DNA from 4 places in the Streptomyces sp. NPDC014991 genome. Region 4 is predicted to be linked to each of the others. Evidence: riboswitches for the same ligand, from Rfam matches in the RefSeq annotation. Region 4 holds a riboswitch; each other region holds the start of a gene.

Region 1 (7,380 bases), on a different contig from region 4:
CTGTACATTTTTTACAGAGAGCGGACCGGAGTCGGTCCGCCGTGAGAGGGGTGTGCCCATGTCCCGACCGTTCGCCCGCCATGTCCTGCCCGAGTTCACCGAACGCACGGGAAGCGGCGCCCGTACGTTCGACCCGTACGGCAAGCTCTTCGAGTCCCGGATCGTCTTCCTCGGCACCCCGGTCGACGACGCCGCCGCGAGCGACGTGACGGCGCAGCTCATGTACCTCGAACACGCGGCCCCGGACCGGGACATCACGCTGTACGTCAACTCGCCGGGCGGTCCCTTCCACGCCATGACCACGATCTACGACACCATGCGCTACATCAGCTGCGACGTGGCGACGTACTGTCTGGGACAGGCCTCCTCCACCGCCGCGGTGCTGCTCGCGGCCGGCGCGCCGGGCAAGCGGTCCGCGCTGCCCGGCGCGCGCATGCTGATCGAACAGCCCGGGCTGCCCGAACCGTTGCGCGGCCAGCCCAGTGATCTCCTCATCGAGGCCGAGGAACTGACCCGGGTACGCGCGCTGCTGGCGGAGATGCTCGTCCGGCACACGGGGCGCACGGCCGGGCAGGTGCACGAGGATCTGGAGCGGGACCTCTTCCTGGACGCCCCCGGGGCCCTCGCCTACGGCCTGGTGGACCACATCGTGCCCAGCCGCCGGGACGCGCCCGGCGCACCGGACGCGAGGTGAGCGCCCCGATGCCGCCGGACCTGCCACCGCTGCCCGCGCTGACCCGGGCCGAAGGTGACCTGATCGACCGTTACCTGGAGGCGGCCGACCTGCTGGGCCGCGTCAATCCGGCCCGGCACGGGGACACGTACCACGGGCTGCGTGCGGCCCAGGCCCTGGTGCGCAAGGCGGCAGAGCTGCGGGACGCGCTCGAGGTGATGCACCAGCGGGGCGAGAGGGAGCTGCACGGGGACACGCTGGCACGGGCCTTGCGCGTGCTGGACGGTGAGCGCCGCACCGCTCGCGTCGCGCTCCCGCCCGACACCGTCGGCTGAGGGGGACACCCGACCCGCTGGACGGGGCAAGCCGTGTCGACGCCTACCGTTCGGGCCGGACTTGAAACGGCCCGAACGACGTACGCCCATCCGATGGACATCCAGAATGATTTTCGGGCTTCCCGACTTGTGCGGCACGTGGATTCAGTCTGCGCCGGAAAGCGTTTAGCCCCAGGTCCGGGCATACGCACGGGTGCTGACGGTGGCTCGAACACACCGACGTCCACCCGAACGGGTGAGTGGTGAGTAAAACCACAAATCCCCGATTCCGTTGGGATTTTCCGACAGTTGTAGGTCAAGATCCCTGACTGACGACAAGCCCCCGCCACCGCGGCGGGGCGATCCGGGCGGACGCCGAGTCCTGCCGCCGCCCGGATGACCGGTCGACAGGAGTGGATCGGCAGGAGTGGAGGACCCAGGCAAGACGGGTCGCCGGAACACATGTTCGTCTGCTCGACGCGGACGGGCGGGGTTCCGAGCAGCCCTTGGGGTGAAGCCGTGGCAACGCGGCCGGGCAACTTCGCCAGCCCGAATCCGACAGGTCATCCTTCACAGGCGGCTGACGAAGGGTTGCGCATGACTGCGCTCAATCGTGTCCCGTCGCTGATGGCCCGAGCCGGCACGGCCTCGGCCCTCACCCTCGCCGCCGTGGGCGGCTCGATCGCAGTGCCCGGCCTCGCCACCGACGCGTCCGCCGCGACGATGGCGACGAAGGCACTCAAGGTCGCGGCCTCCAAGAAGGGTGCACCGTACAAGTGGGGCGCCACAGGACCGCGCAGGTTCGACTGCTCGGGACTGACCCTCTACTCCTTCAAGAAGGTGGGCAAGAAGCTGCCGCGCACCGCCGCCCAGCAGTACAACAAGACCCACCACATCTCCGCCCGCAGCCGCAAGGCGGGCGACCTGGTGTTCTTCCACTCGGGTTCCAACGTGTACCACGTCGGCATCTACGCGGGCCACGGCAAGATCTGGCACGCCCCGAAGACCGGTGACGTGGTGAGGCTCCAGAAGATCTGGACCAGGAGCGTCTGGTACGGCCGGGTCAGCTGACCCGGCCGGGGAGCGGGAGCGGCGGCGCCGGCCCCGGTGAAACGGCCGGCTCCGGGCGCCAGGCCCGCTCCGAGCGCCGTAGCGCCGCCCCGGTGCCCGCCCGCAGCCCGCGGGCGGCCCGGGGCCGTCACGTGCCCCACGGAGCCGGCCGGGCGGCCACGACGCTCACGGCTCCCGCGGTCCGCCTGCCGGTAACGGGGCGGCCGGCAGCGTCCAGGGCAGTTCGATGCAGACCGTCTTGCCGCCCTCACGGGTGGGGCGGACACGGAGTCTGCCGCCGTGCTCCGCGGTGAGCCAGCGGATGATGACCATGCCGCGGCCGTTGTCCTGCTGCACGGCGGCGGGCAGTCTCTTCGGGAAGCGGGGATGACTGTCCGTTACGCCGATGCGCAGGTGCTCGTCCCGGTCGAGTGCGAGGGCGACCGTGAAGGTGGGTGACTGGCCGAGGGTGTGCTGCACGGCGTTGGTGGCCAGCTCCGAGACGATGAGCCGCACGGTGTCGGCCGTCTCGGTGTCCGAGGGCAGGCCCCACTCCGCGAGGGTGCCCACGACATAGGAGCGGGCGGCGGAGACCGAGGCGGGATCGCTCGGCAGAGTGACGGATGCTTCCAGATGGTCTGCCATGGCGACGTCGTCCCTTTCCCGCGGGACCGCGGTCCGACATACAGCGAATGCTTCGAGTACGGTCCCGGAACTGGTGCTTGTTCGCCAGACTGCCACCAACGGGTGGGTCAGGGGGAGCGATCCACCGGGATATGCATATATCTGTCGCTCGAAGCGGTGAACTCTGCGCTGCGAAACCGTATGTGGGCGGCCCGGAAGGAGTAAGGAGGAGCCCATGCAGAACGGTCCGGCAGTGCGCCGTCGCAAACTCGGCGCGGAACTGCGCAGGCTGCGAACCGGCGCCGGGTTCACGAGCGGCGAGGCGGCCCGGCTCGTCGGCTGGCACCAGTCGAAGGTGAGCCGCATCGAGACCGGCGCCAGCGGTGTGAAACCGGCCGATCTGCGGTTACTGCTGGACGCCTACGGCGTCCTCGACGGACACCTGCGCGAGTTGCTGCTGATGCTGGCGGGGTCGCAGGACGCGGGCGGGCGGCACCGCTGGTGGCACGCCTACCGCGGGGAACTGCCGCCCACGTACCGCGATTTCATCAGCCTGGAGTCGCAGGCGAGCGCCATGCGCACCCTGGAGACCACGGTCGTGCCCGGTCTGCTCCAGACCGCCGAGTACGCCCGCGCGGTGACCCGGGCGGCCGTGAAGGACCTGGACGAGGACCGGCTGGACACGCTGGTGGAGGTGCGTCTGGCCAGGCAGGACGTGTTGCGCGCGGATCCGCCGCTGACGCTGAGCGCCGTACTGGACGAGGCGGTGCTGCGCCGCGAGGTCGGTGGCCCCGGGGTGATGTCCCGTCAGCTGGAGCGGTTGATGGAGGCCGCCTCCCTGCCCCAGGTACGACTCCAGATCCTGCCCTTCACGGCCGGGGCGCATATCGGCCTCACCGGGCCTTTCGTTATCTTCTCATTTCCGAGCACTTCCGATCTGGATGTAGTCGTTCTCGACCAGTTGACGAGTAGCCTCTACCTGGAACGGAAAGAAGACCTGGTGGCCTACACCGAGGCCTTCCACACCCTTCAGTTCCACGCCCTTTCCCCCGAGGACTCGTTGGACTACATCGCCGCAATAGGTGATGGCGCGTAAGGAGGCACCATGCCCGCATCGCCTCGGAACGTCCCTGCCAGTACCGACCTGCACGACGTGCGCTGGCTGCGCAGCAGCTACAGCACGGGCGCCAACAACTGCGTGGAGACGGCCCGGCCGCGCTCCGGCCCCGGAGCCGGGCTGCTCGCCGTGCGCGACTCGAAGAACCCGGCCGGACCGGCGCTGCTCTTCTCCGTCGGCAGCTGGGCGGGATTCATCACCGCACTCTGATCGGAACCGGTCGCTTCCTCATCGTTCTCCGGCGGCACACGGCCGTGTCACGCCGACTCATGGTCGCGTCTCGCCGATGACTCGTACAGCGCGGTCGATCTCGGCCCCGGACAGGTCCGCGCGGGCGGTCAGCCGGAGCCGTGAGATGCCGTCGGGCACGGAGGGAGGACGGAAACAGCCCACGGACAGGCCCGCCGTACGGCAGTCGGCCGCCCAGCGCACCGCCTGCTCCGGGGACGGAGCCCGCACGGAGACCACCGCGGCGTCCGGACGTACCGCCTCCAGACCCGCGGCGGTCAGCCGTGCGTGCAGTTCCGCGGCCACCTCACGGGCTCGCCCCGCCCGTTCCGGCTCGCGTTCCAGCAGCCGCAGCGCGGCCAGCGCGGCACCGGCCGCCGCGGGCGCCAGACCCGTGTCGAAGATGAACGTGCGGGCCGCGTTGACCAGGTGGTCGATCACCCGGGCCGGCCCGAGCACCACCCCGCCCTGGCTGCCCAGCGACTTGGACAGGGTCGCCGTGACGACCACGTCACCGGCGCCGGCGAGCCCGGCCGCGTACGGCGCGCCCCGGCCGCCGTCGCCCAGCACACCGAGCCCGTGGGCGTCGTCCACGACCAGCCCGGCGCCGAACTCCCGGCACGCGGCGGCCAGCGCGGCCAGCGGCGCCCGGTCCCCGTCGACCGAGAACACCGTGTCGGAGACGACGATCGCCGCTCCCCCGTGCGTGCCGAGCGCCTTGCGCACGGCCTCCGGGTCGGCGTGCCCGACGACCTGCGTGCCGCCCCGGGCGAGCCGGCAGCCGTCGATGAGCGAGGCGTGGTTGCCCGCGTCGGAGACGATCAGCGAACCGTGCGGGCCGAGGGCGGTGACCGCGGCCAGGTTCGCGGCGTAGCCGGAGGAGAAGACCAGGGCCGCCTCGAACCCGCAGAACGCGGCCAGCGCGCGCTCCAGCTCGGTGTGCAGCTCGGTGGTGCCGGTCACCAGCCGGGACCCGGTGGAGCCGCCGCCCCAGGTCCGGGCGGCCCGGGCCGCTCCCTCGGTGACCTCCGGATGGTGGGCCAGACCCAGGTAGTCGTTGCTCGCCAGGTCCAGCAGCGGGGAATCGGCGGGGCGCGGGCGCAGGGTGCGGACGAGTCCGGCGCGGCGACGCGCCTCGGCCTGCTCGTCGATCCAGCCGAACGCCATGGGTCCTCCGGTGCTTTTGTAGGTAGCGGACAGACCTTAGCGGCACGACCAGCCGCCCAGTGTGTGGCAATACCCACACGGTGAACCGTCTCCGTTGTGCAAACTCTCCTTGGCCCCGGGCGGTCCCGTAGGACAGGATCGGGCCTCATGGACCTGCTGAACACGCTGGTGGACAAGGGGCTTCGGCGCGAGCTGCCGACCCGCGAGGAAGCGCTCGCCGTTCTGGCCACCTCCGACGACGACCTGCTCGATGTGGTGGCCGCGGCCGGCAAGGTGCGCCGGCACTGGTTCGGGCGACGGGTGAAACTCAACTACCTGGTGAACCTCAAGTCGGGCCTGTGCCCGGAGGACTGCTCGTACTGCTCCCAGCGGCTCGGCTCCGAGGCCGGCATCCTGAAGTACACCTGGCTCAAGCCGGACGAGGCCTCCGAGGCCGCCGCCGCCGGCCTCGCCGGCGGCGCCAAGCGGGTCTGCCTGGTGGCCAGCGGGCGGGGTCCGACGGACCGGGACGTGGACCGCGTCTCGGACACCATCAAGGCGATCAAGGAGCAGAACCAGGGCGTCGAGGTGTGCGCCTGCCTGGGCCTGCTCTCCGACGGTCAGGCCGAGCGGCTGCGCGAAGCCGGCGCGGACGCCTACAACCACAACCTGAACACCTCGGAGTCGACCTACGCGGACATCACCACCACCCACACGTACGCCGATCGAGTGGAAACGGTGCAGAAGGCGCACGCCGCCGGACTGTCCGCCTGCTCGGGTCTCATCGCGGGCATGGGCGAGACCGACGAGGACCTCGTCGACGTCGTCTTCTCGCTGCGCGAGCTGGACCCCGACTCCGTTCCGGTGAACTTCCTCATCCCGTTCGAGGGCACCCCGCTGGCCAAGGAGTGGAACCTCACCCCGCAGCGCTGCCTGCGCATCCTCGCGATGGTCCGGTTCGTCTGCCCGGACGTGGAGGTCCGCATCGCGGGCGGCCGCGAGGTGCATCTGCGCACGATGCAGCCGCTCGCGCTGCACCTGGCCAACTCCATCTTCCTCGGTGACTACCTGACCAGCGAGGGACAGGCCGGCAAGGCCGACCTGGAGATGATCGCGGATGCCGGGTTCGAGGTGGAGGGCGCCGACGAGGTGACGCTGCCGGAGCACCGGTCGGACGCCGGGGGCTGCCACGAGGGCGGCGGGGGCTGCCACGAGGGCGGCGTCTGCGGGCCGGCCACGGCCGCCGCTCCGGCGGCGCGGGAGCCGCGGACCGATCTCGTCGCCGTCCGCCGCCGGGGCGCCGGGACGGACCTCGCGCCCAATGCCTGACCTCGGCGTGGCGGAACTGCTGGAGCTGGACCGGCGGCATGTGTGGCATCCGTACGGACCGATGCCCGGACGTGCCGAGCCGCTCGTGGTGGAGGCCGCGAGCGGGGTCCGGCTGCGGCTGGCCGACGGCTCCGGCGAGCTGGTCGACGGCATGTCGTCGTGGTGGTCGGCCATCCACGGCTACAACCACCCGGTGCTGAACGAGGCCGCGCGCGAGCAGCTCGGCCGGATGAGCCACGTCATGTTCGGCGGGCTCACCCACGAGCCCGCCGTCCGGCTCGCGAAGCTCCTTGTCGACATGTCGCCGGACGGCCTGGAGCACGTGTTCCTGGCCGACTCGGGGTCCGTGTCGGTCGAGGTCGCGGTGAAGATGTGCCTCCAGTACTGGCGTTCGCTCGGCCGGCCGGGCAAACAGCGCCTGATGACCTGGCGGGGCGGCTACCACGGGGACACCTGGCAGCCGATGTCGGTGTGCGACCCGGAGGGCGGCATGCACGAGCTGTGGACCGGCGTGCTCCCGCGCCAGGTGTTCGCGGACGCGCCGCCCGCGGAGTACGACGAGTCCTACGCCGAGCAGCTGCGCGAGCTGGTCGCCCGGCACGCGGACGAGCTGGCCGCGGTGATCGTGGAGCCGGTGGTGCAGGGCGCGGGCGGCATGCGCTTCCACTCCCCCGCCTACCTGCGGGTGCTGCGCGAGGCGTGCGACGCCCACGACGTACTGCTCGTGTTCGACGAGATCGCCACCGGATTCGGGCGCACCGGCGCGCTGTTCGCGGCCGGCCACGCGGGCGTCAGCCCGGACGTGATGTGCGTCGGCAAGGCACTGACCGGCGGCTATCTGACGATGGCGGCCACCCTGTGCACCGCGCGGATCGCCGACGGCATCTCACGCGGCGAGG
Region 2 (7,380 bases), on a different contig from region 4:
TCGCGTTCCTGAACAGCGTGAGCGTGTGGTGGCACGTGTGCGGGGTGGCACTGATCGTCACCGCGCTCGCGTTCGTCCCCGACCACCACCGGTCACCGGCGTTCGTCTTCACCGAGTTCGTCAACCGGACGGGCTGGAGCAGCGGCCCGTACGTGGTCCTGCTGGGCCTCCTGATGGCCCAGTACACCTTCACCGGCTACGACGCCTCCGCCCACATGACCGAGGAGACCCACGACGCGGCCACGGCCGGCCCCCGGGGCATCGTCCGCTCGATCTGGACCTCCTGGATCGCCGGCTTCGTCCTCCTTCTCGGCTTCACCTTCGCCATCCAGTCGTACGACAAGGAGCTGGCCTCCCCCACGGGCGCCCCGCCCGCCCAGATCCTCCTGGACGCCCTCGGTGCCACGGCCGGCAAACTCCTGCTGCTGGTCGTCGTCGGCGCCCAGCTCTTCTGCGGCATGGCGTCCGTCACCGCCAACAGCCGCATGATCTACGCCTTTTCGCGGGACGGCGCACTGCCCTTCTCCCGCGTGTGGCACACGGTCAGCCCGCGCACCCGCACCCCCGTGGCGGCGGTCTGGCTGGCCGCGCTCGGCGCCCTGGCCCTCGGCCTGCCCTACCTCATCAACACGACCGCGTACGCGGCGGTGACGTCGATCGCGGTCATCGGCCTGTACATCGCGTACGTCATCCCGACCTTCCTCCGCGTCCGCAAGGGCACCGCCTTCACCCCCGGGCCCTGGCAACTGGGCAGATGGTCACGCCCCGTGGGGATCGTCTCGGTGAGCTGGGTGGTGGCGATCACGGTCCTCTTCATGCTCCCGCAGGTCTCCCCGGTCACCTGGAAGACCTTCAACTACGCCCCGGTCGCCGTCCTGGCCGTCCTCGGCTTCGCCGCCACCTGGTGGCTGGCCTCGGCCCGCCACTGGTTCCTGACCCCCGCCGCCACCTCCGCCCGCACGCCCATCCCGGCCGAAAAGTAACGTTCCCCCGCACTCCCGCCCCTCCGACACGGCCGTGTCCCCGATACCCGATCGGAGACACGGCCTCCTCCGGCTATGCTCGGACAGGCAACATCGCCTGGGCCCTTAGCTCAATTGGCAGAGCAGTGGACTTTTAATCCATTGGTTGTGGGTTCGAGTCCCACAGGGCCTACCGGCGCGGGTGAGGGGACACCCCCTCTGACCTGCCACGCGGCGCCCGGGTCGGCTTCGGCCGACCCGGGCGCCGCGTCTCTTCCCGGGCTCTGGTGCCCCTCGGACGCCGGGTGCGTGCTACCCCGTGATCAGCCCCGTCAGTTCCGGCAGCTCGGCCAGCGGCAGGGTGTGCTGGGTGTGGAGGACCTTCGCGCGGAGGTAGCGGACGTTGTGGGCCGTGGGGAAGACGCCGGTCGGCACCCGGTCCCGTACGGCTACGCCCAGGGAGCGCAACTGTCCGGCCTTGTCGGGGTTGTTGGACAGCAGGTCCAGTTCGCTGACGCCGAGGGCGGTGAGCATCTGCGCGGCGGCCGTGTAGTCCCGGGCGTCCTCGGGGAGGCCGAGGGCGGCGTTCGCCTCGTAGGTGTCGAGGCCCTGGTCCTGGAGGGCGTAGGCGTCGAGCTTGTTGTAGAGGCCGATGCCGCGGCCCTCCTGGCGGAGGTAGAGCAGGATGCCGCCGTGGCCGGCGATGCGTTCGACCGCCTCGCGCAGCTGGGCGCCGCAGTCGCAGCGGGCCGAGCCGAAGACGTCGCCGGTGAGGCACTCGGAGTGCAGGCGCACCAGTGGGACCGGCCCGGGGTCGCCGAGGACGACGGCGATGTGCTCCTGACCGTCGGCGAGACCGTGGAAGGTGACGAGTTCGGCGTCGGCGCCGTAGCCGTCGGCGAAGCGCAGCGGTACCCGGACGCGTGCGCGCGGGGTGGCGGCGGGGATGTCGGGCATGCGTGGGGTCTCCGGGTTCAGTCCACGGTCCACATGGTCACGGCCTACATGGTCACGGCCCACATGGTTCCGGACCACGTGGTTCGTGGTCCGCGTGGTCGTGGTTCACGTGGTCCGCGATTCGCACCTGTTTCAGAGCAATGAGCGCGGGGCGTCAGTCGGAACAGGGCGACGACCGTCGGCGCCACGGCACGTCCTCCGTCGCGGCCCCGCCGCCGCCGTCCTCCCCCTGGAGGCCGCGCGCGATCCCCGCGCAGATCTCCTCGAGCTGTCCCACCTGCTCCGGGGTCAAACGATCGAACAGTGTGGTGCGCACGGTCCCGACGTGGCCGGGCGCCGTACGTTCCAGCACGGCCGTCCCCTCGTCCGTGAGCACCGCGAGCGAGCTGCGCCGGTCCTGACCGCAGGTCTCCCGGCGCACCAGGCCGTCCCGTTCCAGCCGGGTCACCACGTACGTCAGCCTGCTCCGGGTGATCTTCAGCGTCTCGGCGAGATCGGTCATGCGCAGCCGCCGGCCGGGAGCCTCGGAGAGGTTGGCCAGCACCGAGTAGAACAGATGCGGCATGCCTCCCTCCTGCTGGAGCTGCCGGTCGATCGCGTCCTCCAGCAGCCGGGACGCGGCGAGGTAGGCGCGCCAGGCGCGCTGCTCCTGCGGAGTGAGCCAGCGGGTCGTCATGCCGCCAGTGTAGGTTTGTTCCAAATTTGAACCAAGACTTCGGCCGGTCCACCGGGCCTGCCGCGAGGGAGTACGCCGATGCCCCTGCCGTACGTACTGCTGTCCGCCGCCGTCTCCCTCGACGGCTACCTGGACGACACCGGCCCGGAGCGGCTCCTGCTGTCCGGCCCGGCCGACTTCGACCGGGTCGACGCGGTACGGGCCTCCGTCGACGCCATCCTGATCGGCGCCGGCACGATCCGCGCCGACAATCCGCGCCTGCTGGTCAACTCGGCCGAGCGGCGCGCGGCGCGGGTGGCCGCGGGCCGGCCGGCGTACCCGCTGAAGGTGACCGTCACCGCATCCGGGGACCTCGACCCCGGCGCCCACTTCTGGCACACCGGCGGCGACAAGGTCGTCTACACCACCGACGCCGGCGCCGGCCGGGCCACCCGCCTCCTCGGCGGCACCGCCGACGTCGTGACGCTCGGCCCCGCCCTGGACTGGCGGGCCCTGCTGGAACATCTGCACGACGTGCGGGGCGTCGGCCGCCTGATGGTCGAGGGCGGCGGGCAGGTCCACACCCAGCTGCTCCAGCAGGACCTCGCCGACGAACTCCAGCTGGTCCTCGCCCCGCTCCTCGTCGGCGACCCCGCGGCCCCACGCCTGTTCGGCCCCGGCGCCTACCAGGGCGGACGCCTGCGCCTGACCGACACGCGCCGCATCGAGGACGTCGTCCTCATGCGCTACGAGCCCACGGCCCCCGGCACCGGCCCGGTCCCCACCCCCGCCGACCGCCACTGGCTGCGCACCGCCTGCGAACTCGCCGCGCTCTGCCCGCCCTCCCGGACGGCGTTCAGCGTCGGTGCGGTGGTGGTCGCCGCCGACGGTACGGAGCTGGCCCGCGGCCACTCCCGCGAAGGCGCCGACCCGGTGGTCCACGCGGAGGAGGCGGCCCTGGCGAAGACCGACCCGGCCGACCCGCGCCTGCCCGGCGCCACGGTCTACAGCAGCCTCGAACCCTGCGCCCGCCGCGCCTCCCGGCCCGCCCCCTGTGCCGAGCTGATCCTGCGGGCCGGGGTGCGCCGGGTGGTCACGGCGTGGCGCGAGCCCGACACGTTCGTCGCGGCGGCCGACGGCACGGGCGTCCTGACCGGCGCGGGCGCCCGGGTCGTCGTGCTCCCGGAGCTGGAGGCCCTCGCCAAGGCGCCGAACGGGCATCTGCTCGCCTGACAGCACTCAGGGCCGGAATCCAATGGATTCCGGCCCTGAGTCTTCAGTAGCGGGGACAGGATTTGAACCTGCGACCTCTGGGTTATGAGCCCAGCGAGCTACCGAGCTGCTCCACCCCGCGTCGTTGTGTCTCTACTGTACGCCATCCGCGGGGTGCGATGCACATCGGTTCCGTGCCCCCCGGGGTTCGTCACCGACGGTGACCGGACGGGCGCCGTGCGATGACGATTGAGTCACCATCAAAGCCGCGAGTGACTCCTGTACGTCCGTCAACTCGCCCGGTTTGCAGGCATGGTGACCGGTAAGTCCCCGGGGGAGAACTGTAATGATCAAGGCGAACGGCTTGGAAAGTGACTGGCAGGTCTATTAACGTTCGATAACGCAGCGCGGTCGTCCCAGCCGTCACCAGCGACGGCTCCGCGCGCACACGCCGAATCCCGCAAGGGAACCGGGGAACCACCACCCTGGGGTGAATCTCGCGAATGCCGACGTGGAGCTCACGGAGTCCACGACCGGTATACGCGCGTAGGAGACCTTCCTGCTCCGAACCCGTCAGCTAACCCGGTAGGCGGAGGAAGGAAAGGAGCGCGCCCGCGTGGCGTCCAACCGGCCTGCCCCAGAAACCCCGTTCGTGCCGGCTCAGCGCGAGACCGAGACCTTCGGCTACGACGCCTACCGAGCGGACGAGGGCCCCTGGGAGGAGTGGAACCCCACCGAGGACTCCGTCGCCCCGGTCCGCGGCCGGCACCGCGTCGCCAAGCAGCGAGGCGGCTTCGCCCGCAGCTCCACCGTCCTCGGCGTCGGCGTGATGGCCGCGGTCGGCGCGGGCGGCATGGCCAGCGCCAACACCGGCAAGCCGCCGGTCTCCATCTCCCTGCCGGACCTGCCCTCCGTCGGCTCCCTCTTCGACGACACCTCCACCGCGGTTCCGGAGACCGCCACCACGGCGCTCAGCAGCGTCGGCGTGGCCTCCGCGGACGACCAGCAGGGCACCGACGCGGGCGAGGCCCTGCGCAACCGGATCATGGCCCAGGCCGAGCAGCAGCAGGGCCAGGCCGACAGCAGGGCCACCACCGTCGCGCTCGCCGCCGCCGAGAAGCAGAGCGCGGACGCCGCCGCCCAGGCCGAGAAGGAGGCCGCCGCAAAGGCGGCCGCGGCCAAGGACGAGGCGGAGGCCGCGGCCGAGAAGAAGGCGGAGCAGAAGGCCGCGAAGGAGGCCGAGGAGAAGCGGCAGGCCGAGCAGGCGAAGCTGGCCGGCCAGTACACGCTGCCCACCTCCTCGTACACGATCACCTCGACGTTCGGCCAGGCGGGCACGATGTGGTCCTCCGGTCACCACACCGGCCTCGACTTCGCCGCCCCCACCGGCACCCTCATCAAGGCGGTCCACGGTGGCACGATCACCGAGGCGGGCTGGGCCGGCTCCTACGGCTACCGCACGATCCTCACCCTCGACGACGGCACCGAGCTGTGGTTCTGCCACCAGTCCTCGATCAACGTCACCGCCGGGCAGAAGGTCACCACCGGGGAGGTCATCGGCCGTGTCGGCGCCACCGGCAACGTCACCGGCCCGCACCTGCACCTGGAGGTCCACCCCGGCGGCCAGGCCACCGGCATCGACCCGATGGCGTGGCTACGGGACAAGGGCCTCACCCCCTGACCAGGAGGCCCTCCTCTCCTTCCGGTCTTTGCGGGAACTTGGCGCCGGTCGCGGGATGTGACCACCCGCCGCCGGCGTTGTGGTGACGTATGACCTCACTGACATCACTGCGCACACTCGGCTCCTCCGACCTCCGGGTCTTCCCGCTCGCCCTCGGCGGCAACGTCTTCGGCTGGACCGCCGACGAGCGGACCTCCTTCGCCGTCCTGGACGCCTACTCGGCCGCCGGCGGCAACTTCGTCGACACCGCCGACTCCTACTCCGCCTGGATCGAGGGCAACCGGGGCGGCGAGTCGGAGACGATCATCGGCAAGTGGGTCAAGGCCCGCGGCAACCGCGACGACGTCGTCATCGCCACCAAGGTGAGCCAGCACCCCGAGTTCCGGGGCCTGTCCGCGGCGAACATCAAGGCCGCCGCCGACGCCTCGCTGCGCCGCCTGGACACCGACCACATCGACCTCTACTACACCCACTTCGACCAGCCCGAGGTGCCGGTCGAGGAGATCATCGGCGCGCTGGACGAGCTGGTGAAGGCCGGCAAGGTCCGGCACATCGCCGCCTCCAACATCAGCCCCGAGCGTCTTCGGGCCTCCCTCGACCACTCCGACCGCGAGGGCCTGGCCCGCTACGTCGCCCTCCAGCCCCACTACAACCTGGTCTCCCGCGACACGTACGAGGGCCCGCTCCAGGACCTCGCCGCCCGCGAGAACCTGGCCGCCGTCCCGTACTTCTCCCTGGCCGCAGGCTTCCTCACCGGCAAGTACCGCCCCGGTACGACGGTCGACAGCGCCCGCGCCGGTACGGCCCAGAAGTACGCGGACTCCGAGGGCGGCCGGCGGGTCCTGGCGGCCCTGGACGACATCGCCGCCGCCCACGACGTCCCGGTCGCCACGGTCGCCCTGGCCTGGCTCGCCGCCCGGCCGACCGTCACGGCCCCGATCGCCTCGGCACGCACGGTGGAACAGCTCCCGGCGCTGCTGGGCGTGGCGGACCTGAAGCTCACGGACGACGAGCTGGCAGCCCTGACGACAGCCTCCGCGTAGACCCCCGGGCGCCGATCCTGCCCGGCCGTCCCGGCTACGACCGGTACGGGTTGTACGCCGGGTGGGCGCCCGCCGGGACACCGTGCCAGTACGGCACGGGTCCCGCGTACACCGGCCGGGACGGCGTGGAGGCCCGGGCCGCGTACTCCAGTGCCGGGCGTGCCGGTTCCCTGCGTCGCCACAGCTCGTCCAGCAGCTCCCGCTCCCGTACGGCGAAGTCGGCCCCGGCCCGCCCGCGCCGTCCCCGGTGGCGCAGGAACGCCAGCGAGGTCGCGTACGCCTCGTAGCGCGCCACCTCCCGCGCCGCCGCACGGCCGAAGTGGTGCCGGGCGTAGTCCCGGGCCATCCGCCGGGCTCGCATCGACCCGAGCGCGAACGGCTCGGCCGGGCCCAGCCATCCGGCCAGCACGTACGCGGGCAGTTCCGCGCGCACCGTCCGCAGCTCCCGCTGCCGCGTCCAGATCGCGAGCCAGGTCAGCAGCGCGAACGCGGGCAGCATGAAGGCGGCGTAGACGGCGAAGAACCCGTACTCGCCGAACGTGGAGGAGCTGTTCCAGAAGGCGTGCATGCTCATCGCGAGCAGCAGTCCGCCGGCCGGCAGCAGGACCCGCCGCACGTGCTGCCGCTCGCCGGACAGCGCGGCGACGCCGAAGCCGATGCCGGTCAGGACCGTGAAGAGGGGGTGCGCGAACGGCGACATCACGATGCGGACGAAGAACGTGGCGGCGGTGACGGAGGCGATGCCGCGGTCGCCGGTGAGCTGGTCGGTCCCGAAGGCCGTACCGAGGTACAGGATGTTCTCGGTGAACGCGAACCCGGTCGCGGTGACCCCCGCTATCACCACGCCGTCCACGATCCCGGTGAAGTCAC
Region 3 (7,380 bases), on a different contig from region 4:
TGCTGAAGCGACTGACTGAACTGACGCGGACCATTGTGGACCGCGGCACTGACAGCCCGGGCCACGACCCGGTCTCCGTCGGCCCGGCCGGTGCCGGCGAGCCCTGCGGAGACGGGTCGCACGCAGGCTACGCGATCCGCTGTGGGCGTACGTCCCGCGGGAACTTCGCCGGGGCCCCGCACGCTTTGCATACAGTGGCAGGAACGGCAGGAAAACCGCGGTTTCTACGACCGCCTCCGCTCGCGAAGGGACGTACATGCCCATGGGTCACACGACCACAGCCGAGGCAGGCTCCGGGGGCCTGACAGCGACCGAGCATCGCCTGGCCAACGGTCTGCGCGTGGTGCTCTCCGAGGACCACCTGACCCCCGTGGCGGCGGTCTGCCTCTGGTACGACGTCGGCTCCCGCCACGAAGTCAAGGGGCGAACCGGCCTGGCTCACCTCTTCGAGCACCTGATGTTCCAGGGTTCCGGTCAGGTCAAGGGCAACGGCCACTTCGAGCTGGTGCAGGGCGCCGGCGGCTCGCTCAACGGCACCACCAGCTTCGAGCGCACCAACTACTTCGAGACCATGCCCGCCCACCAGCTGGAGCTGGCGCTCTGGCTGGAGGCCGACCGCATGGGCTCCCTGCTGGCGGCCCTGGACGACGAGTCCATGGAGAACCAGCGGGACGTCGTCAAGAACGAGCGCCGTCAGCGCTACGACAACGTGCCCTACGGCACCGCCTTCGAGAAGCTGACCGCCCTGTCCTACCCGGAGGGCCACCCCTACCACCACACGCCGATCGGCTCGATGGCGGACCTGGACGCGGCCACCCTGGAGGACGCGCGCCGGTTCTTCCGCACCTACTACGCGCCGAACAACGCGGTGCTCTCCGTGGTCGGCGACATCGACCCCGAGCAGACCCTCGCCTGGGTCGAGAAGTACTTCGGCTCCATCGCCGCCCACGACGGCAAGCCCGAGCCCCGCGACGGTTCCCTGCCGGACGTCATCGGTGAGCAGCTGCGCGAGGTCGTCGTGGAGGAGGTCCCCGCGCGCGCCCTGATGGCCGCCTACCGGCTGCCGCACGACGGTACGCGCGCGTGCGACGCGGCCGACCTCGCCCTGACCGTCCTCGGCGGCGGCGAGTCCTCCCGGCTCTACAACCGGCTGGTGCGCCGCGACCGTACGGCCGTCGCGGCCGGCTTCGGCCTGCTGCGCCTGGCCGGCGCGCCCTCCATGGGCTGGCTGGACGTGAAGACGTCCGGTGACGTCGAGGTGCCGGTCATCGAGGCCGCCATCGACGAGGAGCTGGCCCGGTTCGCCGAGGAGGGCCCCACCCCCGAGGAGATGGAGCGCGCGCAGGCCCAGCTGGAGCGCGAGTGGCTGGACCGGCTCGGCACCGTCGCGGGCCGCGCCGACGAACTGTGCCGGTACGCCGTCCTGTTCGGTGACCCGCAGCTCGCCCTCACCGCGGTGCGGCGCGTCCTGGAGGTCACCCCCGAGGAGGTGCGGGAGGTCGCCAAGGCCCGACTGCGCCCCGACAACCGCGCGGTCCTCGTCTACGAGCCGAAGTCCCCGGAGGCCGTCGAGGACACCGCGGTCCCCGAGGACCCGGAGCGGGAAGCCACCGTAGAGGCGGGCCGCGTCGAGACCGAGAACGAGGAGACGGCCAAGTGACCGAGCTCGCCACCATGGAGTTCCACCCCCAGCCGCAGCCCGGTGAGGCCAGGCCCTGGGCGTTCCCGGCCCCGGAGCGCGGCACCCTCGGCAACGGCCTGACCGTGCTGCGCTGCCACCGCCCCGGCCAGCAGGTCGTCGCCGTGGAGGTGCTGCTGGACGCGCCGCTGGACGCCGAGCCCGCCGGCCTGGACGGCGTCGCCACGATCATGGCGCGGGCCTTCTCCGAGGGCACCGACAAGCACTCGGCCGAGGAGTTCGCCGCCGAGCTGGAGCGCGCGGGCGCCACGCTCGACGCGCACGCCGACCACCCCGGTGTCCGGCTCGGCCTGGAGGTCCCGGCCTCCCGCCTGGCCAGGGGTCTCGGCCTGCTCGCCGACGCCCTGCGTGCGCCCGCCTTCGCCGAGAGCGAGGTCGAGCGGCTGGTCCGCAACCGCCTGGACGAGATCCCGCACGAGCTGGCCAGTCCGGCTCGCCGGGCCGCCAAGGAACTCTCCAGGGAGCTGTTCCCGGCGACCTCGCGCATGTCCCGCCCGCGCCAGGGCACCGAGGAGACGGTCGGGAAGATCGACGCGGAGGCCGTGCGCGCCTTCTACGACCGCCATGTGCGGCCCGCCACGGCCACCGTGGTCGTCGTCGGCGACCTGACCGGCGCCGATCTGGACGCGCTGCTCGCCGACACCCTGGGCGCCTGGACCGGCACGCCGGGCGAGCCGCGGCCCGTCCCGCCGGTGACCGCCGACGACACCGGGCGCGTGATCGTCGTGGACCGGCCCGGTGCCGTCCAGACGCAGCTGCTCATCGGCCGCGTCGGGGCCGACCGGCACGACCGGGTCTGGCCCGCCCAGGTGCTCGGCACGTACTGCCTCGGCGGCACCCTCACCTCCCGACTGGACCGCGTCCTGCGCGAGGAGAAGGGCTACACCTACGGTGTGCGCGCCTTCGGTCAGGTCCTGCGCTCGGCGCCGGACGGCACGGGCGCGGCGATGCTCGCCATCAGCGGCTCGGTGGACACGCCGAACACCGGCCCCGCGCTGGACGACCTGTGGAAGGTGCTGCGCACGCTCGCGGCGGAGGGCCTGACCGACGCGGAGCGGGACGTCGCCGTGCAGAACCTCGTCGGTGTGGCGCCGCTGAAGTACGAGACCGCGGCGGCCGTCGCCAGCACGCTGGCCGACCAGGTCGAGCAGCACCTGCCCGACGACTTCCAGGCGACGCTGTATCAGCGGCTGGCCGCAACGGGCACGGTGGAGGCCACCGCGGCCGTCGTGAACGCCTTCCCGGTGGACCGCCTGGTGACGGTCCTCGTCGGTGACGCGTCCCAGATCAAGGCGCCGGTCGAGGCGCTCGGCATCGGCGAAGTCACCGTCGTCGCCGCGGAGTAGACGCACCGGCGGACGCGCCGGTGCCATGTGCGCGTGGGGCCCTGCCGACCTACGGGTCGTCAGGGCCCCTGCTGTTCCACTCGTTCCCTCAGATGCCCGTTTTGGGGCGGAGGTTGCCTGTCTGCCCTGTGGGATGCGCTACAAAAACCCGGATCTGTTTGAGGATGAGAAGCGGGCCGCCGTACCGTCATGCGGGCTGTTCGTCAGGCAGTGCGCCGCACCCGCGGCACCGGACAGTCATCGCCGAGTCCCCGTACGGCGCGAGCCAGGGGAGCCGGGGACCCATCGTCCCTGGGGTGAATCGGGCGCCCGCGCGTGAGCGAGGGGGCCCGTAGGAGACCTTCCTGCTCCGAACCCGTCAGCTAACCCGGTAGGCGAGAGGGAAGGAAAGGACCAGCCACTTCATGGCGTTCATGTGCGCCACCGGGAAGCACCGCAAGCCCGGCCGGGTCAAGCGCACCACCGCTCAGGCGGCGGGTGTCGCGGCCCTCACCACCACCGGTGTCATCGGCACCCTCGCTGCGTCCCCGGCGCTCGCCGCCGAAAGCCCCGTGGAGCAGACCGGCCTCACTCCGGTCCTCACCGTGAACGACGACGTCGCCGAGCAGATCGACGCGCAGGCCGCCGCCCAGCAGCAGGCCGCCGAGCAGAAGGCGGCCGAGGAGGCCGCGGAGAAGGCGGCCGCGAAGCGGGCCGAGGAGGTCCGTGAGGCGCGGGTCCGTGCCGCTCGTGAGGCCGAGCGCAAGCGGCTGAACGCCTTCGTGATCCCGATCGCGCACTCGTACGTCTCCACGGCCTACCAGGCCAGCAGCTCCCTGTGGTCCTCCGGTTCGCACACCGGCGTCGACTTCCACGCGGCCAGCGGCACCTCCGTCCACGCGGTGGGTTCCGGCACGGTCGTCTCCACTGGCTGGGGCGGCGCGTACGGCAACCAGATCGTGATCCGGATGGCCGACGGCATGTACACCCAGTACGGCCACCTGTCGTCCATCGGCGTCACGGTGGGCCAGAAGGTCGTCCCGGGGCAGCAGATCGGCGTGTCGGGCGCGACCGGCAACGTCACCGGCCCGCACCTGCACTTCGAGGCCCGTACGACCCCCGACTACGGCTCGGACATCGACCCCGTCGCCTATCTCCGCAAGCACGGCGTGAACGTCTGACCGGACGGTCGTCCGCACGGCATCCGAAGCCCCGGCTCACCGAGCCGGGGCTTTCGCCTTTTTCCGCGTTTCCTTCCGGTGCCCGCAGGACCCGCTGACCAAAAAATATCCATGGATGACTCCCTGCCGTCGGAAATTCGAGTCCCTTGGAATAGAGTCGCGGGAACACGCGTCCATCGTCGGCGTTTTACGGGTATTGAGGCGGAGGTCGGTCATGCGTATTCCGGCGCAATCGGTGTGCACCGCTGTCCGGGACGACATCGTCGCCGGTGTCTACGAGCGCGGCAGCCGCCTCACCGAGGAAGTCCTGGCCCGCCGCTACGGCGTCTCGCGTGTCCCCGTCCGAGAGGCCCTGCGCACCCTGGAGGCGGAGGGCTTCGTGGTGACACGCCGGCACGCGGGCGCGTGCGTGGCCGAACCGACCGAGCAGGAGGCCGCCGACCTGCTGGAGATGCGGATGCTGCTGGAGCCGTTGGGGGCCGCCCGGGCCGCGCAGCGACGCACGGAGGCCCATCTGAAGGTGCTGCGCGGACTGGTCCGGCTGGGCCAGGAGCGGGCCAGGAGGGGCGGCAGCGAGGATCTGCGCGCGCTGGGCGGCTGGTTCCACGAGACGCTCGCCCAGGCCTCCGGCAGTCCCTCGCTGACCTCGGTGCTCACCCAGCTGCGGCACAAGATCGCCTGGATGTACGCGGTGGCGACGCCGCTCGGCCCGGTGGAGTCGTGGGCGGAGCACGGGGCGATCGTGGACGCGGTGGCGCGGGGGGACGGCGAGCGCGCGCGGGCGCTCACCGCGCTGCACACCGAGCGTGCCACCGGCGGCCACCGGCTGCGTTTCTCGGGCGCCGCGGAGCGTGTGAGGACTTCGCAACGGGCCGTAAACACGACGGGCCCGCGGAATTAACAGGGACACCGTATACAAAGGAGAGTCATTTCGGGGGGCCTCGGCGGGCTTTTTTCGCTGCCCTCCGCTGCCTCCCGCTGCCCTCCGCCGTGTGAAAACCGCTCTCCGTGAATTCGCGGGAAATGCCGGCGCGGGCCGGTTGTGAACCGGCGGCCGGAAACCGGTGGACCGTGCGGAGCTTTGCGCGGATACGGCGAAGCCGCGCCGCCCCGGGGGGCGAACGCGGCTCCGGCGTTCTGTGCGGTGCCGCTCAGACGGTCTCGGGCAGCTCCTCGAGGCCCTCGGAGACCAGCTTGGCCAGGCGGTCGAGGGCGGCGTCCGCGCCCTCGGCGTCGGAGGCGAGGACGATCTCCTCGCCTCCCTGGGCGCCCAGACTCAGGACGGCCAGCATGGAGGCCGCGTTGACGGGATCGCCTCCAGCCTTGGCGATCGTCACCGGGACGCCTGTGGCCGTGGCGGCTCGGACGAAGATGGAAGCGGGGCGGGCGTGGAGACCCTCGGCCCAGCCGACGTTGACGCGGCGCTCAGCCATGTGTTGCTGCCCTTCAGTGCTCAGGGTTGTCTAGACCAGTTTCCCATATCGTGAAGCGTGCCCGGAGCGGGCCTTCGTCCCCTCCGGTGCGCCGTCGGACCGCGGCCTCGGTCCGGCGTGTCGTCCCCCACAGACTGCCTCGCGCCGTTGTCGTACGCGAGCCGTACTCTGGGGCCCATGCAGACCTCGGCGGACCGGCAGGACCGGCACGAGTACCCCGCCCACTGGGAGGCGGACGTGGTGCTGCGCGACGGGGGTACCGCGCGCATCCGGCCCATCACCGTCGACGACGCCGACCGCCTGGTCAGCTTCTACGAGCAGGTGTCGGACGAGTCGAAGTACTACCGCTTCTTCGCTCCGTACCCACGGCTCTCCGCCAAGGACGTCCACCGCTTCACGCACCACGACTTCGTGGACCGGGTGGGACTCGCGGCCACCATCGGCGGCGAGTTCATCGCCACCGTACGCTACGACCGCATCGGCGCCGACGGCATGCCCGCCTCCGCGCCCGCCGACGAGGCCGAGGTCGCCTTCCTCGTCCAGGACGCCCACCAGGGCCGCGGGGTCGCCTCCGCCCTGCTGGAGCACGTCGCGGCCGTCGCGCGCGAGCGGGGCATCCGCCGCTTCGCCGCCGAGGTGCTGCCCGCCAACAGCAGGATGATCAAGGTCTTCACGGACGCCGGCTACACCCAGAGGCGCAGCTTCGAGGACGGCGTCGTCCGCCTGGAGTTCGGCCTCGAACCCACCGACCGCTCACTGGCCGTGCAGCGCGCGCGGGAGCAGCGCGCCGAGGCCCGCTCGGTACGGCGGCTCCTCGCGCCCGGGTCCGTGGCGGTCGTCGGCGTCGGCCGCGCCCCCGGCGGGGTGGGCCGCAGCATCCTCGGCAACATCCGCGACGCCGGTTACCCGGGCCGGCTGCACGCCGTGAACAAGGCCTTCCCCGAGGACCTGGAGGAGGTCGACGGGGTGCCCGCGTACCGGTCGGTGCGGGACGTCGAGGGGCCCGTGGACCTCGCCGTCGTCGCCGTACCGGCCGAGCACGTGCCCGCCGTGGTCGCCGAGTGCGGGGAACACGGCGTCCAGGGGCTGGTGGTGCTCTCCTCCGGATACGCCGAGAGCGGTCCCGGGGGACGGGAGCGGCAGCGGGCGCTGGTCCGGGCCGCGCGCGCGTACGGCATGCGGATCATCGGCCCCAACGCCTTCGGGATCATCAACACCGCCGCGGACGTCCGGCTGAACGCCTCCCTCGCCCCGGAGATGCCCCGCCCCGGCCGCATCGGGATGTTCGCCCAGTCCGGGGCCATCGGCATCGCCCTGCTGTCACGGCTGCACCGGCGCGGGGGAGGGGTCACCGGAGTCACCGGCGTGTCCACCTTCGTCTCCGCCGGCAACCGCGCGGACGTCTCCGGCAACGACGTCCTTCAATACTGGTACGACGACCCCGAGACCGACGTCGTCCTCATGTACCTGGAGTCCATCGGCAACCCCCGCAAGTTCACCCGCCTCGCCCGGCGGACGGCGGCGGCCAAGCCGCTGGTGGTCGTGCAGGGCACGGGGACGGCCCCGCAGGGGCACGCCGTACGGGCCACACGGCTGCCGTACGCCACCGTCTCCGCGCTGCTCCGGCAGGCCGGGGTGATCCGGGTCGACACGATCACCGAGCTGGTCGACGCGGGCCTGCTGCTCGCCCGCCAGCCGCTGCCCGCCGGGCCGCGCGTGGCCATCCTCGGCAACTCCGAATC
Region 4 (7,380 bases):
CCAGGGCCTGCACCCGGACCGCCTCGGGCCCGAGGTCGGCGAGGATCTGGGAGGCGCGGGCGAAGAGGAAGTCGCCGGTGAGGACCGCGACGGAGTTGCCCCAGCGCGTGTTGGCGCTGGCCACGCCGCGCCGCACGGCCGCCTCGTCCATCACGTCGTCGTGGTACAGCGTGGCCAGATGGGTCAGCTCCACGACCACGGCGGAGGGTACGACACCCGGCGCGTAGGGGTCGCCGAACTGTGCCGCGAGCATCACGAGCAGCGGCCTGAACCGCTTCCCACCGGCCCGTACGAGGTGCTGCGCGGCCTCCGTGATGAACGGGACCTCGCTCTTGGTGGCCTCGAGCAAGCCTTCCTCGACAGCCGTCAATCCGGCCTGGACATCGGCTTCCAGAGCCTGGTCCCGCACGCTCAGCCCAAACGGCCCGACGACGGTCACGAGGGGTCTCCTGTCTGCTGCTGTCTGCTGGCGATCACACGGTTTGTCGATAGGTCGCTGCCCTCACTCAACTCAGCGTATCCGGTCCTCTTTCGATCACCGATAGCGCCCACCGGTCCAGCCTGGGCGGTATCAGATCAGAGCGGGCAGGAGTGTGATCGGGTGGTAAGAAGGGACATTTATCGACTTAACGGTAATTTGCCTACGGTGTCGTAATGTCTCCACTTCTTCCGCCCGCCCCCTTTCGGCCAACCGCCCGCACCCGCGGCAATGACGTGCGCCCGATCCCGGTTCCCCCGCCACCGGACTTCAGGACCGGAACGCCCCGATTCCCTTCTTGTCCGTTTTGGAGCGATTTGCTATTTCGTGAATTGGGTCACGCGCCGGTCCGGCCGATCCGCACGCCCACACCCTCCCGAGCCCCTGCGCCATAGGCGAGTTGAGGGTTGGCAGCCGCAAAGGATCAAGTGCCCCATACAGCGTCGATCAAGGTCAAATAGTGCGTTGTGTGATTCCGGCACTTGTTCCCGACATGTGCTCTCGCATACGTTCCCGGCCGTCGGGCGGACGCCTAATCCTGCCGCCGCCCACATCACCCATCCACGAACTCATTCGTACGGCAGGAGCGGGGGACCCAGGTAAGCCGCCGTTCCGGCACGGCACACGCCGCGCCGGAACGGCTAGGGGTGAAGCCGTGCCTTCTCCAGGGCGCGGCCGGGCGCCTCCCCGCCCGAACCCGACAGCTCACCTCGCAGGCGTCGGAGAGGAACACCCATGTCTGCCGCCGTTCAGTACCGCCGCCACCGCAACAGCCGCCTCGTCCGCGCCCTCGCCGCCGCGGGCACCGGCGCCGCCCTCCTCGCACTGCCGCTCGTCGGCGCCACCAGCGCCGCCGCGGCCACCACCACCGCCGTGACGGCCGCCGGCACCCCCGCCGGCTACCCGAACACCCTCGACGGCTGGATCCGCGAGTCGCTCGCGATCATGGCTCAGAAGGGCATCCCGGGCACCTACAACGGCATCTACCGCAACATCATCCGCGAGTCGTCGGGCAACCCGGCCGCCATCAACCTGTGGGACTCCAACGCGGCCGCGGGCATCCCGTCCAAGGGCCTGCTCCAGGTCATCGACCCCACCTTCAAGGCCTACCACGTGGCCGGAACGTCGTTCGACATCTACGACCCGGTCGCGAACATCACCGCCGCCTGCAACTACGCGGCCGCGCGGTACGGCTCGATCGACAACGTGTTCGGCGCGTACTGACCGGCACCGGCGGCGGGCGCTGCTGACATCCCGGTCAGTCGGCCGGGAACAGTCTCTCGAGGACGACGGCGATGCCGTCGTCCTCGTTGGACGAGGTGACCTCGTCCGCGACCGCCCTGAGCTCGGCGTGGGCGTTGGCCATCGCGACGCCGTGGCCGGCCCACTCGAACATCGGGATGTCGTTGGGCATGTCACCGAAGGCGAGGGCCCGTCCGGCCCCGATCCCCAGCCGCTCGGCGGCCAGCGCCAGCCCCGTCGCCTTGGTCACCCCGCTCGGCTGGAGCTCCACGGTCCCCGGCCCCGACATCGTGACCGTCGCCAGCGAGCCCACCACCGCACGCGCCACGGCCGCCAGGTCGTCGTCGGACAGGGCGGCATGACGCAGCAGCACCTTGCTGATGGGCGCGCGCCACAGGTCGTCCCGCCGGCGGACCCGCAGCGCGGGCAGCGTCGGATGGGGCATCCGGTAGCCGGGCTCGATGAGCGTGAGGCCGTCCACGCCGTCCTGGTCGACCGCCGCGAAGACCTGCCCCACCTCCGCCTCGATCTTGCCGAGCGCGGTCTCCGCCAGCTCCCGGTCCAGCCGGACCGACCACAGCAGGCGGCCGGTCCCGGCGTCGTAGAGCTGCGCGCCCTGCCCGCACACCGCGAGCCCCGTGCAGCCGAGGTGCGCAAGGAGCGGCCGTACCCGCGGGGCGGGACGGCCCGTCACCACCAGGTGACGGGCACCGGCCCGCGCCACCCGCGCGAGCGCGGCGAGCGACCGGTCGGAGACGGTGTCGTCGCCGCGCAGCAGCGTCCCGTCCAGGTCGGTGGCGATCAGGGCGTACGCGGGGGTGGGTGCCATGATCAGAGAATACGGACACCGCACCCCGCCGACTCACCTGTCCCTACTGGCACTTACGTGCTGACCGGCCCCAACCGGCCGGTTCCGGCTGGTCCCTGCGGGCCCCTGGACGGTGGGCCCCGGCGGCTTCGGCACCGGCTGCCCGGACGGAGGCGGAACGGGTGACGGGCCCGGACGCAACGCCTCACCCGTGGGCCGCCGCCAGGTGCCTCGCCAGACGCGGGGAGGCGAACTCCGTACCGCAGACGAAGCGCATCACCGGCCCGTACGAGGACGCCGCCGGCAGGCCGGTGAAGTACAGACCCGGTACGGAGGAGACGTAACCGGGGCCGAGTCGGGGCGTGCCGCGGCTCACCGCCAGCCGGGTGCGCAGTCCGTGGCCGAGGAAGTCCATCGCCGCGAGATCGACGCGGTAGCCGGTGGCGGCGATGACGTGGTCGGCGGTGAGCCGCTCGGTCCGCCCGGCGTGGGTGCGGACGGTGAGCACGGGGCTGCCGTCCGGGGCCTCGGCGCCCACCACCCGCTCGACGTCCCGCACCCGCACACCGCTCTCGAAACGTTCGCGCAGCCACCAGGCGCCGAGCGGGCCGAGGACCCGGCGGACCAGGTAGTGGCGGGCGGCCTCGGGCAGGAAGCGGTACGGGTGCGGGTGGTGGCTGAGCGCCCACAGCGACCAGGCGCGGCCGAACGGGGAGCGCGGCCGGAACGCCGGCTGCTGCCAGGGCGGACTGCCGAAGGCGACCCGCCCGCGTCCGCGCGCGACCACGCGCACGCGCGCACCCGCTTCGGCCGCGAGCGTCGCCGTCTCCAGCGCGGACTGCCCGGCGCCGATGACGATCAGTTCCCGGCCGGCGAACCGGCCGAGGTCGTGGTGCTGGGAGCTGTGCGAGACGGGACCGGACGGGGACGGTCCGCCGGTCGCCGCTCCCGCCAGCTCCGGCGGCAGGTGGGCGAGCCCGGCCAGACCGGTGGCGACGACGACCGCGCGCGCGGTGAACACCTCCCCGGAGTCCAGCCCGAGGGTGAAACCGCCGCCCGGGTCCCGGTCGGCCGAGACGACACGCACCCGCTCCAGGCCGGGGACCAGCCTCTGCTGGAACCACTCGCCGTAGGCGGTGAACGTCTCCACCGGGATGATGTCCTCGTCGCTCACCAGGCGGCGGACGCCGGCCGCGTCGCAGTAGTCGGCGAGGGTGTGGCCGGGCTGGGGGCAGTCGAGGTTCGAGGCGGCGGGCGTCGACTTGAGGAGCATGCCCTCCGGCATGTGCTCACGCCAGCTGACCATGGGCTCGCCGAAGACGCGGACGGGGATGCCGCGTGCCCGCAGATGCGCGGCGGTGGACAGGCCGAACGGCCCCGCCCCGATGACTGCAACCGGTCGAATCACGAAGTCCCTCCCCAGGACGCGGTGCGCCACACCGTCGTGGCCTTGCCTACTTCGTGGCCGTACTTCCGCGGCGGTGGGTCCGCCACAGTTGACCAAGGTGCTTCGCGCCCGGGCGCACGAAGCGGGCGAGCATCGTGAGGAACGGCAGCGGGTCGTCACCCGCGAACCAGGCCAGCTCCGTCCCGCTCGCCCGCACCGGTGCGTGCGGTGTCGTGTAACCGCTGCGGTGGTAGGCGAGGAGGGCGGGGAGGTCGATGTTCTCCACGATGTAGCGGTGGCCGGAGCGCTGTTCCCCCTGCGGGACGGCGCGGCCGGTCAGGTGCAGGTGCAGCGCGCGCACGACGTCCACGCCCGACTCGTTCTCGAAGAGCCGGAACTGGGCGCCCACGCGCGGGTTGAAGTCGAGGAGCTTGTACCGTCCGTCGCGCCGGTCGAAGCGCAGGTCGAGGTCGATGACGCCGCTGAAGCCGATCTGCTTGACGAAACGCGCGGCGAGCCCGGCGAGTTCCGGGTTGTCGACGACGTACGCGTTCGCCGTCATGCCGGCGTGCGGCGGCCAGGAGCGCACCTTGACGCCGGTGAACAGGGCGAGCGGGCTGGAGTCCTGGTCGAAGCAGGCGTGCACGATCCAGTCCTCCGCGTCCTCGCGCGGCAGGTACTCCTGGAGGATGACGCCGGGCTCCCCGCCCCAGCCGCGGGCCAGGCTGAGCAGTCCCTCGCGCGTACCGATCCTCGTGGTGCCGTTCACCGCGGGCTGCCTGCGCCGCACGAACGCCTCACGGTTCTTGGCCACCACCGGGAAACGTGTGCGGTCCGCGAAGGCGACGACGTCCTGGTACGACCGTGGGAACGCGGCCGTGGGGCTCGCGACGCCGTGCTCCGCGCACAGTTCGTGCAGCCCCTGCTTGCTGGCCAGCCGGCGCGGCAGCACCGGGTCCACGCGCGGGAAGAGGAAGGAGCCGGCCAGGTGGTCCTGGTGCTCGGCGATCAGGACGGCGGCCTCCTCGTCCGTCGGGATCAGGACGGCCGGGCGGCCGATCCGGCGGCCGATCCGCAACAGGCCCTCCACCAGGTGGCCCGGGTCCTCCGCACCGGTCGTCGGCCACACGAACGCCTTCCTCAGGTACCGGGAGGAGGCCGCCGGCGTGTACGGGTCCTCGGTGATCGCGTACATGGGCACACCCAGGCGGCCCAGGCTGCGGATCACACCGACGCCGCCGTGGTGCAGCGGATAGTGGCCGAACTTGACGATCAGGCCCGGCACGTCGCGGTCGGCCGTCCACGGCGTGCCGGCGGCGTCTTCGGCCACGGGTCCCCCCACGTGTCCCCCTCGTCGGAACGGATCCGCCCCGTCCGCGTCCCGAAAGGACGCTAAGCCGGAACTACCGCCTCCGACAAGATTTATCCGGACATTGCGAACTCTTTAGACACTGAGCGGGCAACCTCCCAGGCGCCTTGGAAGGCACTGCCCAAGACACGTGGATCGGCCGTAACGTGTGGCGCGACCACATGGAACGCAGCGCCATGCATGGCCTGGATGAGAGCGAGGCAGCACCCCATGCCCCCCTTCGACGTCCCCGAGGGCGACCCCTTCGGCCCGCACAACCTTCCCTACGGCGTGTTCTCGCCCGCCGGCAGCACCGAGCGGACGATCGGAGTCCGGCTCGGGGACCACGTCCTCGACGTGGGCGGCGCCGCCGCGGTACTCGGCTCGCCCCACCGCTCGCTGCTCGACGGGCCCACCCTCAACCCGCTGCTGGCCGCCGGCCGGGACACCTGGTCGGACGTACGGCGCGACCTCGTCTCCTGGGTGACGGACCCCGCGCACCGCGCCACGGTCGAGCCGCTGTTCCGCCCCCTGTCCGAGGTGACCCTGCACCTGCCCTTCGAGGTGGCGGACTACGTCGACTTCTACGCCTCGGAGCACCACGCCCGCAACGCCGGCCGGATCTTCCGCCCGGACGCCGCGGACTCCCTCATGCCCAACTGGAAGCACCTCCCGGTCGGTTACCACGGGCGCGCCGGCACGGTGGTGGTCTCGGGCACGGACGTCGTGCGGCCGTCCGGACAGCGCAAGGGCCCGGGCGACCCGGCGCCCGTCTTCGGCCCGTCGGTACGGCTGGACATCGAGGCCGAGGTCGGCTTCGTCGTGGGCGCTCCCTCGCAGCCGGGCCGTCCGGTCGGGCTCGGTGACTTCCGGGAGCATGTCTTCGGGCTGTGCCTGCTGAACGACTGGTCCGCGCGGGACATCCAGGCCTGGGAGTACGTCCCCCTCGGCCCCTTCCTCGCCAAGTCCTTCGCCACCTCGGTGTCGGCGTGGATCACCCCGCTGGAAGCACTGGAGCACGCGCGCGTGGCACCCCCGGAGCGCACGCACCCCCTGCTGCCCTACCTGGACGACACGGCGCCCGGCGTGGATCCCGGCGGTTACGACCTGCGCATCTCCGTCGCGATCAACGACCACGTGGTCTCGGAGCCGCCGTTCTCCACCATGTACTGGACCGCCGCCCAGCAGCTCGCCCACATGACGGTCAACGGCGCCCCGCTGCGCACCGGCGACCTGTACGGCTCCGGCACGGTGAGCGGGCCGGCCGAGCACCAGCGCGGCTCACTGCTGGAGCTGACCTGGAACGGCCGTGACCCCCTCGAACTGCCGGACGGCAAGCGGACGTTCCTGGAGGACGGCGACGTGGTGACGTTCACGGCATGGGCTCCCGGCGCGGACGGACGCCGGGTGGGACTGGGCGAGGTCACCGGACGGGTCGTGACGGCGTGACACCCGGGTCAGCGGCCCCGGGCGGCTGACCCCGTACACCGGCCCCACCGCGCTGTGCCGACGCTCGGCCTCCTCGCCGTCCTCCCGGCCCGGGCGCCCGGCCGTCGCGCGGCCTTGCCGGCCGTCGTCGCGGCCTTCGGCCGACCGGGCCCGCATCGCTGCCGGGCGCCGCCTCCACGGCGTCCGGCACGGCGCGGGCTCGCGCGCGTGACACCGCGGAAGCCGCCCACGCGCGCGGGCGCGGTCCGGCCGGATCGGCGCCGACACCTGACTCCGAGCGCCCGTCTTCGTCATACTGGCAGGGACATGCACCCCACGCGGCGCGCAGCCGCCCGCCGCGTGCCCGGCACCACCGACACCCGCACGCCTCTCCGACCGAGAACCGGAGCCCCGGCATGACCGTCTGCCTGCTCCTGCTGAGCGTCGTCGCCCTGACGGCCGCCGTGCCGGCACCGCGCGCGCTGACCCGCGCCGCCTGGCCCGAGCGGGACCCCGTGGTCGCGTTGTGGGTGTGGCAGTGCCTGGTCGCCACCGTCCTGCTGTGCTGCCTGACCGCGCTGGTCCTCGGCACGGCGGCCGTCTTCCACACCGTCCGCGACCGTGTGTTCGCACCCGCGCCGCCCGCCGTCACCGCCGCGTACGACCTGTCCGCCGCGCCGGCGTGGGCC

The links. Region 4 has a riboswitch for cyclic di-AMP ahead of ACF1BE_RS21335 (transglycosylase SLT domain-containing protein). Riboswitches for the same ligand answer to the same signal wherever they lie in the genome.
Region 1: another riboswitch for cyclic di-AMP. It lies ahead of ACF1BE_RS25490 (C40 family peptidase); the one in region 4 lies ahead of ACF1BE_RS21335 (transglycosylase SLT domain-containing protein).
Region 2: another riboswitch for cyclic di-AMP. It lies ahead of ACF1BE_RS04085 (M23 family metallopeptidase); the one in region 4 lies ahead of ACF1BE_RS21335 (transglycosylase SLT domain-containing protein).
Region 3: another riboswitch for cyclic di-AMP. It lies ahead of ACF1BE_RS09155 (M23 family metallopeptidase); the one in region 4 lies ahead of ACF1BE_RS21335 (transglycosylase SLT domain-containing protein).

The regions. Positions count from the first base shown of each region.
Region 1 is NZ_JBIBVY010000018.1:53,025-60,404, forward strand. It holds gene ACF1BE_RS25480 (ATP-dependent Clp protease proteolytic subunit) at 59-694, shown strand; gene ACF1BE_RS25485 (hypothetical protein) at 703-1,008, shown strand; cyclic di-AMP (ydaO/yuaA leader) riboswitch at 1,445-1,582, shown strand; gene ACF1BE_RS25490 (C40 family peptidase) at 1,585-2,058, shown strand; gene ACF1BE_RS25495 (ATP-binding protein) at 2,224-2,682, opposite strand; gene ACF1BE_RS25500 (helix-turn-helix domain-containing protein) at 2,897-3,757, shown strand; gene ACF1BE_RS25505 (DUF397 domain-containing protein) at 3,767-3,988, shown strand; gene ACF1BE_RS25510 (8-amino-7-oxononanoate synthase) at 4,046-5,173, opposite strand; gene bioB (biotin synthase BioB) at 5,321-6,481, shown strand; gene ACF1BE_RS25520 (adenosylmethionine--8-amino-7-oxononanoate transaminase) at 6,474-7,380, shown strand, end outside.
Region 2 is NZ_JBIBVY010000002.1:19,711-27,090, reverse strand. It holds gene ACF1BE_RS04115 (amino acid permease) at 1-983, shown strand, start outside; tRNA gene ACF1BE_RS04110 (tRNA-Lys) at 1,083-1,155, shown strand; gene ribA (GTP cyclohydrolase II) at 1,275-1,919, opposite strand; gene ACF1BE_RS04100 (MarR family winged helix-turn-helix transcriptional regulator) at 2,074-2,595, opposite strand; gene ACF1BE_RS04095 (dihydrofolate reductase family protein) at 2,674-3,807, shown strand; tRNA gene ACF1BE_RS04090 (tRNA-Met) at 3,855-3,928, opposite strand; cyclic di-AMP (ydaO/yuaA leader) riboswitch at 4,226-4,390, shown strand; gene ACF1BE_RS04085 (M23 family metallopeptidase) at 4,403-5,467, shown strand; gene ACF1BE_RS04080 (aldo/keto reductase) at 5,566-6,510, shown strand; gene ACF1BE_RS04075 (PrsW family intramembrane metalloprotease) at 6,545-7,380, opposite strand, start outside.
Region 3 is NZ_JBIBVY010000004.1:134,225-141,604, forward strand. It holds gene ACF1BE_RS09145 (M16 family metallopeptidase) at 257-1,660, shown strand; gene ACF1BE_RS09150 (M16 family metallopeptidase) at 1,657-3,045, shown strand; cyclic di-AMP (ydaO/yuaA leader) riboswitch at 3,277-3,437, shown strand; gene ACF1BE_RS09155 (M23 family metallopeptidase) at 3,450-4,205, shown strand; gene ACF1BE_RS09160 (GntR family transcriptional regulator) at 4,420-5,106, shown strand; gene ACF1BE_RS09165 (HPr family phosphocarrier protein) at 5,357-5,638, opposite strand; gene ACF1BE_RS09170 (GNAT family N-acetyltransferase) at 5,816-7,380, shown strand, end outside.
Region 4 is NZ_JBIBVY010000013.1:105,335-112,714, forward strand. It holds gene ACF1BE_RS21330 (polyprenyl synthetase family protein) at 1-439, opposite strand, end outside; cyclic di-AMP (ydaO/yuaA leader) riboswitch at 1,030-1,210, shown strand; gene ACF1BE_RS21335 (transglycosylase SLT domain-containing protein) at 1,214-1,702, shown strand; gene ACF1BE_RS21340 (HAD family hydrolase) at 1,737-2,549, opposite strand; gene ACF1BE_RS21345 (FAD-dependent oxidoreductase) at 2,734-3,936, opposite strand; gene ACF1BE_RS21350 (ATP-grasp domain-containing protein) at 3,983-5,245, opposite strand; gene fahA (fumarylacetoacetase) at 5,495-6,712, shown strand; gene ACF1BE_RS21360 (M56 family metallopeptidase) at 7,108-7,380, shown strand, end outside.